3 regions of the Anoxybacillus sp. EFIL genome follow, and region 3 is predicted to be linked to each of the others. Evidence: riboswitches for the same ligand, from Rfam matches in the RefSeq annotation. Region 3 holds a riboswitch; each other region holds the start of a gene.

Region 1 (3,283 bases), on a different contig from region 3:
CTTAAATAATCAAACGCATTCGCCACGACGAAATCGACGTTTGTAAATCCGTTTAGCTCAGCGTTTCTTTTTGCCGTTTCAATCGCATGTTCAGAAATGTCGACAGCGGTCACATGTTTTGCCCCGTATAAGCAGGCGTTTAACATAAATGAGCCGGTATGCGTAAAACAATCGAGCACAGTCGATTCGCTTGTAATGAGCGGCTTGATCGCGGCACGATTTTGGCGCTGATCGAAGAAAAACCCTGTTTTTTGCCCGTTTTCAATGTCGACAATATATTTCACGCCATTTTCTTCAATTTGTACGTTCGTATCGCACGTGCCGTACCAAAATCCTTTTTCTTGTTTCAGCCCCTCTAATTCACGCACGTGGACGTCGTTGCGCAAATAAATGGCTTTCGGCTGAAAGACGTCAAGAAGCGCTTGTAAAATCCATTCTTTTCTTTTTTCCATGCCGAGCGATAAAATTTGGACAACGAGCACATCTTCGTATTTATCGACGATGAGCCCAGGTAAAAAATCCGCTTCTCCATAAATGGCGCGACATGAACGAACGCCCGGAATCATGCGCTCGCGATACGCCCACGCTTGCCGAATGCGATTCATAAAAAATTGCGCATTTAATTCATCATTTGGATTTTGCGTTAACACGCGCACGATCATTTGTGATTTCGGGTTAATGTACCCTTTCGCTAAAAAATGACGTTGATGGTTATATACGTTGACGAAATCACCTGGTTCAACGTCCCCCTCAATATAGTCAACTTCGCTTTGAAACACCCACGGATGTCCAAGCTCGAGCCGCTTTTTTCTTTTTCGTTTTAAAAATACATTCGCCATACATTCCACTCCTGAACTATATATTCGCTACTTTAGCATACAGGAAGAACACGATGTGCGCAAATAATGGAGAAAAATATTTGACAAAACAATGAAATATGCTAATATTAGTGACAAAGTGAATAACGCAAATGCATTCCACTAGGGGGGCCTTTAGATAGGCTGAGATCAAAGTGTGCCTTTGAGACCCTTAGAACCTGATCTGGATCATACCAGCGTAGGGAAGTGGAGACGGTGCGAAGTGTGTCTATATGCCAATTTCCATCGTTTACAAACCACTTTCTTTGCGCAAAGAAAGTGGTTTTTTATTTTTCATGAGGGGGAGAGGAAATGTTGTTTTCAGAACAGTTGCGCAAAGCTGTCGATCCGATTTGGGAAGCGAGTTTTCAACATCCGTTTGTGACAGAGCTAGGAGAAGGAACGCTAGATTTACGTTGTTTTCGGTATTATGTATTACAAGATTCATATTATTTGACACACTTTGCGAAAGTGCAAGCGCTTGGCGGGGCGATGGCTGACGATTTACAAACGACCGCAAGCATGGCGAATCATGCGCAAAATACGTATGAAGCTGAGCTTCATTTACATGAAACGTTTATGAAAGAGCTCGGCATTACAGAAGAAGAAAAGGCGTCATTTGTTCCCGCCCCAACCGCGTATGCATACACGTCACATATGTATCGGGCAGCGTTTGCGGGGCACTTTGGTGATGTGTTAGCGGCCATTTTACCGTGCTATTGGTTATATTACGAAATTGGCGAGAGGTTGAAGCATTGTAAGCCGAATCATCCAATTTATGCGAAATGGATCGAAGCGTACGGCTCCGATTGGTTTAGACAGCTTGTCGAACAACAAATTGCGCGCTTAAACGACATAGCGAAAACAGTAAGTGAAAAAGAGTTGGAGCGAATGAAGCAACATTTTTGGACCAGCAGTCAGTATGAATATTTATTTTGGGACATGGCGTACAAATTAGAACGTTGGCCAATGGAAGAGGAGGATGTTTATGCAAACGAAAGGGCTTAAATTAACAGACGTATTAACGACCGTTGTTGTAGCGATTGTGTTTGGGATTGTGTATAAAGTGTGGGGACCGCTTTACTATGCGGTGAAACCGCTTGGGCTTCATCTCGATCAGCTTATTTATGGCATGTGGTTTATTGCTGCGACAGTGGCATATTTGTTGATTCGTAAGCCAGGAGTGGCGTTGCTTGCGGAAGTCGCTGCCGCCTCAGGGGAGTTTTTAGCTGGATCTGAGTGGGGACTAGAAGTGTTATTTTACGGTTTTGTGCAAGGATTGCTCGCTGAGCTTGTTTTCGCCGCTTTCCGTTATAAACGTTTCGACGTGGCGGTTGTGTCGCTTGCTGCCGTCGGTTCAACCATCGCTTCGTTAGTAGTTGATTTTTACAAAGGATATATCGATCAATTAGCGTGGTGGAATTTAACGTTATTTATCGGTGCGCGTTTCGTTGGAGCGATCATCATTGCGGGGGTATTTGCTTATTCGCTTGTCAAAGCGCTCGAAGCGACAGGTGTGACGCAACTGTTGCGCCCGACGACAAAAGAAGATTACGACTCGCTTGATAAATAGAAGGTGACATCGTTGATACACATTGAACAATTGCGGTTAAAGTTTCCGGGGGCGGAAAAACGGTTATTTACCGATGTATCGCTTTCGATCAAAAAAGGAGAAAAAGTGTTGCTTTTAGGTCCATCAGGGTGTGGAAAATCGACGTTATTACAAGTGATGGCGGGCATTATTCCACGCTCGATCGATGTGCCGATGAAAGCAAAAGCGCTTCATATTCCAAAGCAAGTCGGCTATGTGTTTCAAGATCCGGATGCGCAGTTTTGCATGCCGTACGTCGATGAAGAAATTGCGTTTGTCCTTGAAAATCTCGGTGTGCCACGTGCGGAGATGAAAGAAAAAATCGAGCGCGTTCTTCAACGCGTGCGCCTTCGTCTTCCGCACGTTCATGTGCCGATTCAAACGTTATCGGGAGGAATGAAACAGCGGTTAGCGATTGCCTCTGTCTTGGCGCTTGACCCGGATGTGTTATTTTTAGATGAACCGACAGCGCTTCTCGATGAAGAAGGAACAAAAGCAGTATGGGAAACGTTAAAAGAAGTAGCGGACGACCGAACAGTTGTTATCGTTGAGCATAAAATTGATCATATTCTCGATTTTGTTGAGCGCATCATTTTGTTTAACGAATGTGGTGAAATGATTGCCGATGGCCCAACGGATCATATATTTTCGACGTATCGTTCGTTTATTGCCGAACAAGGCATTTGGTATCCAGAAGTGTGGGAGATGTACGAAAAGCCAAAAACAGCGCAGCAGCCGTATCATCCGTCAGACGTGCTTTTACATGTGCAGTCGCTCCGCGGTTTTCGACAAAAAGAAGAAAAAATCACAGTCGATGATGTCGTCATTCGTGCAG
Region 2 (3,283 bases), on a different contig from region 3:
TGCTGTTTGTTGTGTAATCCCACCGATTGCCACAAGCGGAACGTGTTTTTCATGTGCGCGAATGTGCTTAATCATTGCCAATCCACATGCTTGTTTTGCATCTTTTTTTGAAACAGTTGGGAAAATCGGACCTAAGCCAACATAATCGGCACGAGCAGAAAGCGCTTGTTTCACTTCATTCAAGTTGTGCACAGATACCCCTAAATAGCGATCCCCTATTCGATCACGAACACGTTCAGCTGCCTCGTCTTCTTGTCCGACATGAACCCCATCTGCCTGTAAGGCAAGCGCTAAATCAACATCATCATTTACAATAAAAGGAATGTTGTGAGCAAGACATCGCTCAAACAATTTCTCAGCTAAACGATATTTTTCAACTCCTGTCAGTGCCCCTTTTCCTTTTTCCCGAAACTGAAACATCGTAATGCCACCTTCGATCGCTTCATCAAGCACGGCGAGTGGATCTTTCGTACAATCGACGCTCCCCATCACAAAGTATAAAGATAGTTTTTGTTTCATCATTTTATTCCCCTCGAATGTGTGCGTATTCATCTACTTCTTCTGCGCTCGTTTCGTATAAAGCATTCAGAAATGCAAGCTGAAAAGAACCAGGTGCTTGCGCTTGTTTGGCTGCTTTTTCAGCTGCTACACCGTAATAAGCGAGCGCAGCGACAGATGATTCTACCATGTTTTCTCCTACACTAGCAAATGCGCCTAATACTGCACTTAATAAGCAACCTGTCCCGGTTACTTTTGTCAACATCGCATCGCCGTTTGAAACGATCGTTACGTGTTCTCCATCTGTCACTATATCATTTTTCCCAGTTACAACGACTACACAGTGAAACATACGTGCTACTTTTTTAGCGACGTGCACGAGATCACCTTGAACGTCTCCTGCATCTACCCCTTTTGTACGTACTTGTTCTCCAGCAACGCTTGCGATTTCTGATGCATTTCCACGCAAAATAGAAATGTTTACTTCATTCAATATACGTCTTGCTGTTTCCGTGCGATACGCTGTCGCTCCCGCCCCAACGGGATCAAAAACAACAGGGACGTTTGCTTCATTTGCCGCTTTTCCAGCAATCAACATCGCTTCTACGTCTGTTTCATTTAATGTGCCGATATTCAATACAAGCGCACGTGCCAAGCGCACCATATCAGCTACTTCTTCTTTAGCATACGCCATGACAGGAGATGCGCCTATCGCAAGTAAACCGTTAGCAACAAAATTGGTCACCACCACATTTGTCATATTATGTACAAGTGGTGACTCCTTTCTCACGCGCGTTAACCATTGTCCAACATTCATCGTTCATTCCCCCCTATAAAAAATAAAAACTAGTCGGAAAGAATCGACTAGTTTACATTGACAAAACATAGCCTACTTCCCTCCGCTGGTACAAACCAGATCAGGTTCAAAGGGTCGGAAAACTGATTGCGCGTTTTCCTCTCAGCCATCGCCATCCGGCACCCCTAGTAGTGTGACTCATTTAATTTTCTTTCATTTTAATACATTTTTTCTCATTATTCAATATAGAACAACTTGCAGAAGCGTTTGGCTGTGAAGTGAATGAACTGCCTGTTAGCATCGTCCTTTCATGGTTTGAACAAAAAGCAGTTGCCATCTTACTCGGATTGTTTAGTTTAGGCATTCAAGACATTCGAATTGGACCGAAAGCACCACACTTCATTTCGGAAGGTGTGTTAAGCGTCCTACAAGATATGTTCGGTCTCAAACTTATCCGCGATGTAGAAGAAGATATGCAAGCCATGTTAGCACATTAAAAGGGCTGTTTCATCCAGCCCTTTTCCCATTTACGAAGCTTGATCTAACCATACGCTCATATTAAATCCTTCTTCTGTTACGTATCCATCCACACTCCAAATGCGCTTTTTCGCTTTTTTTGCTTCCCCTTGTGCTTTATACAATTTTTTTGCATATTTTACATCCGGCTCAAACACATAAGCAACACGTGCCAGCCCTTCTTGTACAATTTTTTCTTGATACAAAGTTCCATCCTCCAACCATATGTACGCAAGCAATCGACCGTAGCGATCATACGGTTGTTCTTTCGCACTTAATTCGACCGTCACTTTTTTGTGAAGAAGGACATCTTTAGCAAATTGCTTTGCTTCTTCACCATACGCCTGTTTTTCGCGATACGTTTCTGGCGTGTCAATGTTTAATAGACGAACCGTTACAATCTCTCCATCTTTTTTTATTTTAATTGTATCCCCATCAACAACATATTGTACTGTCGTAACAAACGTCGTTCCTTTATTTTGCTGTACACAACCGTGAATAAGGAAAATGAATACAAAAAGAACAAACCATTTTTTCATCCTCGTATCATCTCACCTTCAAGGTGCGAAATATTTGACTCACATTCCAAAGTCCACTGTTTTCCATCGAACGAAACGATAGTCACACTCGTACCATATACGCGGCTATTTTCCCATAACTGTGCGAGCGGTTGCTGTTTCCAATATACAAGGAGCGTACGAATAACGACGCCATGTGTCACGACAAGAATATGACCTTCTGAATGAGTATCAGCAATATGCTGAATGGCAGCGACAGCTCGACGTTGCACATCAAGAAACGTTTCTCCAACGATCGGATTGTATGCATGTGGTTCATGATAAAAATAATAATGATTTCGTTCATCTGTTTGAGCAATTTCGGCAATCGTTTTTCCTTCCCAATGACCTAAATGAATTTCACGTAAGCGTTCATCGAAATACATTGGTACGTCACGTTGTCCTAAAACAATTTGAGCCGTTTCTTTTGTTCGATCGCTCGGGCTACAATACAGAGCCGTAAACGGGACAGTACGTAAGCGTTCCTGTAAAAGTGTCGCATGTTTTCTTCCTGTTTCAGTTAAAGATGAATCTTTCCATCCTTGCATGCGTTGTTGTGCATTCCACTCTGTTTCTGCATGACGAATGACGTATAATTTTAACATGTTACATTCCCCCTCCAAACGAAAAAAAGTAAGCTATGTTCGCTTACTTTTTCAGTATGCCATATGTTGTGAAAGTTGTGCAAAAAATATAGACTCTAACGATTGCCCATCTTGGCAAAGTGTAGAAACCGAATCATATACGAGCATTTGTCCTTGATGAATAAACGCAACAGCATCTGCAATTTCTTCCACGATCGACAACATATGTGTCGAAAAAAGAATGGCTTTTCCCTTTTCTTTTTCAATCTGAATGAGTCGTTTAAATTCCCATACCCAATACGGATCTAAACCGTTTGTTGGCTCGTCTAAAA
Region 3 (3,283 bases):
CGAGACTGCCATGTTTTCCATCATCAAGTGCCCCTCCGGCATGAATAAGGTGAACAGAAACATAACCGAACAAGTACCGAATCGGACTTTCCTTCACTGCAATGGCTTGAACGCGCTCAATCGATGTAGAAATGCTCTTTTTTTGCAGCAATCCTGTTGTTATCGTTATCGTTTTGTTTTGTTTGACAACCGTAAAATTCATATAGCGAAAAAGATGACCGATCACAGACAACACGTAAGCGATCATAAAAACGACAAGCAAAAAGACAAGTGTAGAAGCTGTATCGTCAGCGCGAAAAAATATGTTTAGCCGTTCAAACGGAATGAAATCATCAAACTCAGAAAAAAATGCACCAATCGCTGCAATGACTCCAAAAGCACCACCACTTGTGATAGATAAAAACAATACGTCGCGAAAACGAAGTGTAAATATGGCATCCGTCTTATCTTCTATTTCTATAAATATGTTTTCTCGTTTTTTGTGATGCACCGCTCGCTCTATTTGCTTTGCTTCTTCTATGGAAACCGCTGAAAGTATTACTTCTGGTTCATCCATTTGCCTGCCAGCTGTTTCAATATGTACTTGCACAACACCTACAAGCCGCTGTAACACCCCTGACGAATGTGAAATACCTTGAATACGATCAAATGGAATATACCGTTTCTTTTTTACAAATATCCCTTGTTCAATATACATGTCATTTTCTTGTAAACGATATGTAAATCGCCGCCACGACATATACCCAGCGAGCATAGCATAAAAAAGAAATAAAAACAAAGGCATCCAATCAACGAAAGGATCACCTGTTTTCTTTTTTATTGCTAGAAGTAACGCAAGCGCCAAAAACGGTCCTTGCTTTAACCGCTTAACTATATAAATAACAATCGCAATCGGATGCAACCGTTTCTTTTCATGCATCATTTTCATCTTCCTTCACTAAAGAGGAAATGTAGTAACGCAACTTCTCTGCTTCTTGTTCATCAAGAAATGGAATTTCGTGCGCAGTTGCCGCTGTATAAATGTAAAGTGAAGCCAGTTTTTGCCTTCGTGCTAACGGACCTTGCTTTACATCAACATGTTGAACGCGATGGATGGGAATAAGCGTACGCTTTCGAATCCATACCCCGTGCTCGAGTTCAATTTCTCGATCACGAATGATATATCGCCAGCGTTCCCATTTCCAGCGCGGAACGAAAAAAACAAACAAAATCGCATCAGCAATCCATAAGCAAACGAGTCCCAAAACAACCCACATAGGAACGAAAAAATGAACAATCACGTATAAGAGAAGAAAAATAAATAAACGAATAACTTCATACATTCGCCACATCAACACGGCCCGTTCAGAAAGTACGTTTTCCATGTTTCTTATCCCCTCTCCTTCAATGCCTCCATTACCGCTACTTCTAAAATACAAACACCATCAAGTATATTTTCGAATATATATACTTTACAATATTTTTATCATATGCTAGATTATTTTTAAAGTTCATAATTTTGCATCTACTAGGGGTGTCCAATAGCTTGGACTGAGAGAAGGACGCGCAAAAGTTCTTTGACCCTTTGAACCTGATCTGGGTGATGCCAGCGTAGGGAAGTAGATGGTGCGAGTGTCATTCGCTTGTACTATTTGCGGACAAAATCAGGTTCTTTTTATGGAACCTGATTTTTTTACGTGTTGGCATTGCTCCTATTAAAAAATGAAAAGGAGCGAATAAGAATGAACAATTTATTTTCCAACATGTTATTTCCCTCAAGTAAAAAAGTGTACGTGCAAGGAAGTCGAAAAGATGTTTGTGTTCCGATGCGTGAAATTCAACTGTCGCCAACAAAAACAGAAACAACAATATTAGAAAATGGGGCGATTCGCGTTTATGATACAAGCGGACCGTACACCGATCCACTTTTTGAACCGAATATTCATAAAGGATTGCCAACGTTAAGAGAAGAATGGATAGTCGAACGCGGCGATGTCGAAAAGTATGAAGGAAGGTTTCCTAATGCGAACTTACCTTTTCAACGCAAACCGATGCGCGCGAAAAAAGGAAAAACGGTTACACAAATGCACTATGCAAAACGAGGGATCATTACACCTGAAATGGAGTTTGTCGCAATTCGCGAACAAATGGATCCCGAATTTGTTCGTCAAGAGGTGGCGGCAGGAAGAGCAATTATCCCAGCTAATATTAACCACCCTGAAAGTGAACCGATGATTATAGGAAGTAAATTCCACGTGAAAATTAACGCAAATATCGGAAATTCAGCTGTCACCTCTTCCTTAGAAGAAGAAGTTGAAAAAATGCTTTGGGCGATCCGCTGGGGCGCTGATACTGTCATGGATTTATCAACAGGAAAACATATACACGAGACTCGAGAATATATTATTCGCAATTCTCCTGTTCCAATTGGTACTGTCCCTATTTATCAAGCATTAGAAAAAGTCAATGGAGTTGTCGAACATTTATCATGGGACGTTTATCGTGAAACATTAATCGAACAAGCAGAACAAGGGGTCGACTATTTTACTATTCATGCTGGCGTATTACTTCGTTACATTCCTTTAACAGTCAATCGCACGACGGGGATCGTTTCTCGCGGTGGTTCCATTATGGCGCAATGGTGCTTAGCACATCACGAAGAAAACTTTTTATACACTCATTTTGAGGAGATTTGTGAGATTTTAAAAACTTACGATATCGCTATTTCACTTGGGGACGGATTGCGCCCTGGTTCGATTGCGGATGCAAACGACGAAGCTCAATTTGCCGAGCTGCAAACACTTGGAGAATTGACAAAAATTGCTTGGGAGCATGATGTTCAAGTCATGATTGAAGGTCCGGGACATATTCCAATGCATAAAATTAAAGAAAATGTCGACAAACAAATAGAAATTTGTCACGGGGCACCTTTTTATACATTAGGTCCAATAACTACTGACATTGCACCAGGTTATGACCATATCACCTCAGCTATCGGTGCAGCAATCATTGGGTGGTACGGCACGGCGATGCTTTGTTATGTTACTCCGAAAGAACATCTCGGATTGCCAAATAGAGACGATGTCCGTCAAGGTGTTATCGCTTATAAAATCGCTGCTCATGCTGCCGATTTAGCAAAAGGGCATCCTAGTGCACAAAAAAGAGACGACGCCTTGTCAAAAGCACGGTTCGAATTCCGATGGCATGATCAATTCAACTTGTCTTTGGATCCTGAACGTGCGCGTGAGTATCATGATGAGACGTTACCAGCTGAAGGAGCAAAACTTGCCCACTTTTGTTCAAT

What was found. Region 3 has a riboswitch for thiamine pyrophosphate ahead of thiC (phosphomethylpyrimidine synthase ThiC). Riboswitches for the same ligand answer to the same signal wherever they lie in the genome.
Region 1: another riboswitch for thiamine pyrophosphate. It lies ahead of tenA (thiaminase II); the one in region 3 lies ahead of thiC (phosphomethylpyrimidine synthase ThiC).
Region 2: another riboswitch for thiamine pyrophosphate. It lies ahead of thiM (hydroxyethylthiazole kinase); the one in region 3 lies ahead of thiC (phosphomethylpyrimidine synthase ThiC).

What each region holds. Positions count from the first base shown of each region.
Region 1 covers NZ_SDLH01000010.1:50,911-54,193, reverse strand. The annotation lists gene ES017_RS13260 (class I SAM-dependent rRNA methyltransferase) at 1-839, opposite strand, end outside; TPP riboswitch at 973-1,080, shown strand; gene tenA (thiaminase II) at 1,170-1,865, shown strand; gene ES017_RS13250 (ECF transporter S component) at 1,840-2,430, shown strand; gene ES017_RS13245 (ABC transporter ATP-binding protein) at 2,434-3,283, shown strand, end outside.
Region 2 covers NZ_SDLH01000008.1:70,770-74,052, reverse strand. The annotation lists gene thiE (thiamine phosphate synthase) at 1-522, opposite strand, end outside; gene thiM (hydroxyethylthiazole kinase) at 524-1,315, opposite strand; TPP riboswitch at 1,376-1,491, opposite strand; partial or broken gene ES017_RS11990 (hydroxylamine reductase) at 1,549-1,791, shown strand; gene ES017_RS11985 (thermonuclease family protein) at 1,822-2,349, opposite strand; gene ES017_RS11980 (histidine phosphatase family protein) at 2,346-2,972, opposite strand; gene ES017_RS11975 (ABC transporter ATP-binding protein) at 3,024-3,283, opposite strand, start outside.
Region 3 covers NZ_SDLH01000005.1:17,964-21,246, reverse strand. The annotation lists gene ES017_RS09015 (PH domain-containing protein) at 1-922, opposite strand, end outside; gene ES017_RS09010 (PH domain-containing protein) at 912-1,364, opposite strand; TPP riboswitch at 1,500-1,614, shown strand; gene thiC (phosphomethylpyrimidine synthase ThiC) at 1,722-3,283, shown strand, end outside.